Regions from separate parts of the Bacillus mesophilum genome, predicted to be linked through region 2. Evidence: riboswitches for the same ligand, from Rfam matches in the RefSeq annotation. Region 2 holds a riboswitch; the other holds the start of a gene.
The links. A riboswitch is a leader RNA that binds a small molecule or an ion and turns the genes downstream of it on or off. The one in region 2 is predicted to bind cyclic di-GMP.
Positions count from the first base shown of each region.

Region 1 (3,159 bases), on a different contig from region 2:
TGAATTCCGTGAATTTAACATACCAGGAGCCGTTAACATCCCTTTATTTACGGATGAAGAACGGGCAGAAATCGGCACATTGTATAAACAGACCAGCGGTGATGCAGCACGCTGGCGCGCAATGGAAATCGTTTCTCCTAAAATTCCTCAGCTATTAAAACAAATCAAATCCATTAAAGATAAAGGCAATGAACCTGTGATCTACTGTTGGCGCGGCGGTACTCGCAGTAAATCAGTCGCAACTTTTCTGCAATTTGCCGGACTCCCCATGCCTCGTTTGATTGGCGGATATCGTGCTTATCGTCAATATATTTTAGAGAAACTGCCGAGTATGCTGAAGAAAAAAGCAATTGTTTTACACGGTTTAACAGGCAGCGGCAAGACAGAAGTACTTAGCCGACTAAGTGAGCAAGGCATGCCCGTCATTGATTTAGAGCTTATCGCGCGTCATCGAGGCTCAATCTTTGGCAGTTTTGGCCAGGAAAATCCACATAATCAAAAGATGTTCGATGCATTGCTTTTTCAAACATTGCATACCATACAGGAGTCACCATTTGTCATTATGGAGGCTGAAAGCAAAAGAATCGGAAAAGCTGTCCAGCCTGAGGAGTTAATTCATCTAAAAAAAGAAGGCATTCACATTCAATTGGATTGTTCAATGGAGCAGCGAGTGAACCGTTTGTCCACTGAATATGTGAAACCATATATACAAGAAGAATGGTTTAATGTTAAATTAGAGGAATCCTTTATCTTAGTCAAAAAAAGGCTAAGAGACAAAGAAGCCATCGCGCTTATCGAGGATGCACTGCTGCAAAAGGATTATCGACGTTTTATTCAGCTGCTTCTGGAAACATACTACGATCCTCGTTATACATTTAAACTTAATGAATATGATGGTCCGTTTTACTATATAAACTCAGATCATATCGATAAAGCAGTTGAAGAAATTGCAGACATTTATAAAAAAGAAGAAGAAAAAGAAAAAATGCTAAATTAGGAATAAAGACCTAAAAACAAGCAATAAAAAGATTAAATTTTTGTGAAATTTTGGCGAAATTTATGATACTATAATATAGAAATTATTGAACAAATTGTTCGTAATATGGAACTGGTAAGGAATTTTCTGATATGATGAACTTACCAATGTTGATAAGGTGTGTGAGATTGAATGATTGGAGATCGAGTGAAACAGCTCCGAATGGAAAAAAAATTATCCTTATCTGAGCTTGCTGAACAAGCAGGAGTTGCAAAATCTTATTTGAGTTCTCTGGAAAGAAACCTCCAAACGAACCCTTCAATCCAGTTTCTGGAAAAAGTTGCTGGCGTACTAGATGTTCCAGTTGATCATTTAATACATGAGCAAATTAATAAAGATGAGCTTGATTCTGAGTGGATGAAAATTGTAAAAGAAGCCATGGAATCAGGAGTATCAAAGGAACAGTTTCGTGAATTTCTCGATTTCAATAAATGGCGAACAACACAAAATAAATAACCAGCTTCAGACTTGGTCAATCATTGATTGAGATACATTTCTAGCAGACTCTGCAGCAAAAAAAAGCAACAAACTTAGGCGTGATACTATATGTATCACGCCTCATTCATTCCGACTGTCTTCCTCATTTTAAACCTTCTCCACTTCTTTTTCTAAATGACATTGAAGAAAAGCTCTGATTTCCGCTTGTTCCAGCCCCATATTCTTGGCTTCGGTAATCAACTGGATCCATTCAGCATCAACGACTTCACGATTATTACTCATCATCTCGATCACTCTTTTTCCCCCCAAAATACGTATCGTATCCTAGGCAATCCGGCCATCATAGTATCTTCTCCAGGCGGTGTGTATGACAGTAAAACTTCCTTACATCGGTAATGACGCCCAATATTATACGTTAGATCCGTGACTTTGCGTCCTTGCCTTTCAGCAAGTTTGCCTTTTCTTCAAAGTATTTCCTCACTATCTATCATACTATATCCTTTTGTTAATGTTTGTCACTTTTTGTACATTATTTTATTTTTTTCTATATTTTTCAGAATATCGGTAAAGTAATTTAAATAATAAGATTAATAGATTTACTTACCTCTGAAACAGCAGGCTGATAAGGAGTGTCCTTTTCAATTTTCTTTTTTTGTTCTTTTACTTTATAGGAAACATTTACTCTTTCCTGTGTCATAGCATTAAAAAAAGGCTGGCTGGTCAGATCATTTCCGCAAACCGGACAGAGCCAATCCCCCTGTTCACTGCTGCTGAAGGATGGACGCTGACAGCGATCACAATTTTTCTGATACATAAAGCACCTCTTCTCGAAGAAATTCTTCTATCATCCTATTCACTTACAAAGGCATTCATGTTAAAGCACAAATGGAATAATCCAAAGACTGTGCAGAACACAAACACCTGTATACAAAATCACAGCAAACATCGCCAGCTTTCTAATTCCTTTTCCATCCGGAACAGCCCCAGTGAAATTCAATCCATACAAAATCACCGAAAGGGCAACCTTTAGTATAAGAAACCAATGAGGTCCTGCCTCATAAATAGCATCCATTAAAGGGTTGGCTTCTGTGATCATGTTGTGTTGAAGACCGAGATAGGTTACAGCACCGTCGAGTAAATTTAAAAGCGCAAGATAATACAGTATGACTTTCATCTAATCACCGTAATTTCTAAAAAATCATCTAGATGATCCAGCTTCTTGGTTTGCTTTAAATGTCCATTTAAGCTCTAAGGCATCTCCTTGGTATATATTCTGATCCTGCCCATTATCAATAAATTTAAACTGAACTGTAAATTTCGTTGCGTTTCTTGCACCTGCTGGCATATTTTCCAAAACTTGAACTGGATTATTCGTTAAGTTGGCTAAGCTCTCTGTAAATATCACTTGTTCTTTGCCTGATACATTATATAAATATTGAACGATAATATGCTCACCAAAATCTTCCCCATTGTTATCGCCCTTTTTATCGTATACTTCGTATTCAGACTGCAGAAGAATATCTTTAATATTTAATGAACCAGCATTCTTTAATTCAAAAGCACGAAATGCATAATCACCTGGTTTGAGATTATCAATCTTGATAATATTTTCTTTGTTAATCTCTAAATCTAATGTACCGGCAGCAAAAAAGCTCTCTGCAGTTTCCTGATCGCTAAAGTAAGCA
Region 1 covers NZ_WBOT01000004.1:325,931-329,089, reverse strand. Annotated here, with positions in the region: gene mnmH (tRNA 2-selenouridine(34) synthase MnmH) at 1-997, shown strand, start outside; gene F7732_RS14765 (helix-turn-helix domain-containing protein) at 1,169-1,492, shown strand; gene sinI (DNA-binding anti-repressor SinI) at 1,622-1,759, opposite strand; cyclic di-GMP riboswitch class I at 1,799-1,942, opposite strand; gene F7732_RS14755 (PHD finger domain-containing protein) at 2,049-2,288, opposite strand; gene F7732_RS14750 (DUF5658 family protein) at 2,349-2,648, opposite strand; gene F7732_RS14745 (TasA family protein) at 2,673-3,159, opposite strand, start outside.
Region 1: another riboswitch for cyclic di-GMP. It lies ahead of sinI (DNA-binding anti-repressor SinI); the one in region 2 lies ahead of F7732_RS17880 (DUF5050 domain-containing protein).

Region 2 (3,159 bases):
GATATAGAAGGAAATGAACTAACAAGAGATGATGTTGAAAAGTACTTGCAAGCAGGTCCTGTTCAAATGGAAAAGGTCGGGCTTAATAATGAAAAGATGACAGACTATAACATGCGGACTCAGTTAATGTTTGCTTTTACTCTCTTAATTGCCACCTTTATTCTTGGCTTTAGAGTGAATAATGTAACACATGATAAGGTATCCGGTGTTTGGGACCGTATGATTCTTGCACCGATCAGCAAGACCAAAATGTATACAGGTTACATCTTGTATAGTTTCTTTATCTCCATGTTTCAGATTGTTGCCGTACTATTATTGTTTAAATATGTGCTGAAGTATGATCTTGGAAATCAGTTTTGGCTGATCATACTCGCATCTGCTCTGTTTGTATTCAGCATGATCAGCATTGCTATGCTGATTACTGGATTTGTAAAAACACCAGAACAGTTTTATGCAATTTATCCGTCCATCATTCCGCTAATTCCTCTAATTAGTGGATCCTATATGATGCCAGGAACGATTTCTAATCCAGTACTGCTGTTTGTCGCGGATCTATTCCCAATGGCCCATGCCATGGATGCCATCATGAATGTCATTTTTTATGATGCTGGGTTGGCTGACATAACGATGTCACTGCTAATTATGCTTTTAATCGGGATTGTCGGAATGGGATTAGGGATCAATTTGGTAGAGCGGAGGAGCAGGTGATTTATAGAAAAAAACGGGATGGCCATTGTGTGCCATCCCGTTTTCTATTTAATTCATTTTAATGGAAGTTTGTTTATTTGTTTTTTTATTCGTATAGTATAGCTTGTTTTGGTCGATGAAAAGATTGATTGAATGTACTTTATTAATAGGTTTAGCGTGTTTGCCTGCTAGTGTTGCTTTATACAAATATCCGCCATTTGAATAGTTGCTGAAGTAAATTTTGTTGTGTGTGATGACAAAATAAGGTGCTCGTGCATTGATCAGCTTTGTTTTGCCTGTACCGTCCTTTTTCATGCGGTAAAGCTTGTCCTGATCTTTACTGTTAGAGTAATAGAAATAGTCTCCCATTTCTTGCACAGATTGAAGCTCCTGAAAGTAGGCATATTTAGTGCTTGCTGCCGATGGATATTGCTTTTCATTCCAAACATGATCTTTTCTCAATGTCTTAGCGTCTACAAGAAAATATTTATAGCTTACTTGATCATCCTGATTTGGGACAGGATCATTCCAGGTGGCGTCAACATAATAATAGTGATGATCTACTTTTACCATATTCCAAGCATGTGGACCGCCGTTAGCTGTTCCTGCTATATATTCGTTCTCAATACCAGCACGATCTAATAGCAGCTGCATCGTTTTAGCGTAGCCTTCACAAACGGCAATTCCATCAACCATTAAACCATAAGGTGTATACGAGCTGTCAGGAACGGTTCCATTTTGATAGTTTGTCCAGTCATAAGCTGTATTTAAAACAATATAATCGTGAATCGCTTTTACTTTATCAAAATCTGAATCCTTCGGTTGGATTGTCTCTTTTAATATGGAGTTAATCAGCTTTTCTTGTTTGCTGACCATCGTTTTGATTTGGGATATAGGGTATTTGTAACTGATTTTAATTTTACCGTTTGAATAAATCAGTGTATTTTTGTGCTGGAAATAAAAGATTTCAGGATGATCTGCTAATATGTCATTGATGACTTCGCCAACTTCTTTGTATGAAAAAGATTGAGAAGGAAATGTAGCAGCAGTTTGATAGTTTTTAAAGGAATTCAGCAGATTCTGGTAGGTTTCTTGATAAGCTGAATCCTTCTTTTCGGCTGCAAGAGCAGAGGAGCTGATAATTGTGAGGATCAGAAATGCAAAACATACGGAATACAAGGTCTTTTTGACCATGGTCAATCTCTCCTTTACGATTAGTTTCTAAATAGAAAGTAATTACGGTAACCCAGCTGTCATAGCTTGCGCCTTAGACCTGTGGCTTTGCGTCTCAATCTTTCAATTGATTTGCCGTTATGAGTATTATAGTCTATTAATATTAGTAATTAAAGGAGTGTTAGGTTAAAAATACTAGTCTATTAGAAGTATTTATGTAAAAATGTTATTAAATGTTGTGTGTTTATTAAGATTTAATTAAACATTTGTTAAAGAAAAATGAAAAACCTGTTGACGATAGAGTATAAATATACTAGAATAATAAAAGTAGTGAGCAGGATTATTCGACAAAATTCGATAGATTTTGCAGGTTCTATTTTGAGATTGAAAACATATTATTTTATTATATTGCGGGTGTAGTTTAGTGGTAAAACCTCAGCCACGAGCGAAACATCCATGAAACATCTGCGAGTTGCCTCGACGCATTAACTTCTCGATTGAGCTAGCAGAGAAAGAGGCATGACATTTCGTAAGATCGAAATGAAATTATAAGGATTTATTATAATGCGGGTGTAGTTTAGTGGTAAAACCTCAGCCTTCCAAGCTGATGATGAGGGTTCGATTCCCTTCACCCGCTCCATACATAGCCAACGCAGTGTTCCGTTTCTATAAGAACGAAATGTTGCGTTTTTTCATGTTTAAAAATGTGTTGTCATTAAAAGTGAGGCCATTTTGGCTGGAGAAGGGTTCTGTTTTTTAGGAGATATGAGCCCAGAAGCAGCGGGAATATGCTGTTAGACGAAAGTTATCCGCCGTATATCCGCCAAACGCAAAAACCACGCTCAGCACAAAAAGCGCCCGCCTGCTAAGCAGCAGACGGAACGCTCTCTACCATATTAATCAATTATGCGGACCTCAGCAGTACCTCCATGCACTTGAAGGAACATATCCTTCAAAGACACTGTCATTTCTTCGGCTTCTTCTACCATAATAGATGGGCGAAGAAAAATAACTTGCAGCGCATTGACGGTTTCTTCTGTGACAGCCGTTCGTTCTGAATCCACGAATGGACTGCCAAATGGACCAGAATCATCTGCTGCGACAAGTAATCGGTGGACAGAGTTTTCCCTTCCATTTAAACCGATATAGGATTCATTCTCCTCACCAAGTCGAATTTGGACTCCACCAGATAGCTTGTCTGCATCGTAAATTCCGATAGGCACTTGATATTTTAGCGAAAAGAAATTATTCAAATCAATCGCACTATGCACAGATTGCAGATAGTTTTGTTTTAAGACT
Region 2 covers NZ_WBOT01000006.1:229,248-232,406, reverse strand. Annotated here, with positions in the region: gene F7732_RS17885 (ABC transporter permease) at 1-708, shown strand, start outside; gene F7732_RS17880 (DUF5050 domain-containing protein) at 757-1,881, opposite strand; cyclic di-GMP riboswitch class I at 1,925-2,007, opposite strand; tRNA gene F7732_RS17875 (tRNA-Gly) at 2,427-2,500, shown strand; gene F7732_RS17870 (B3/B4 domain-containing protein) at 2,757-3,159, opposite strand, start outside.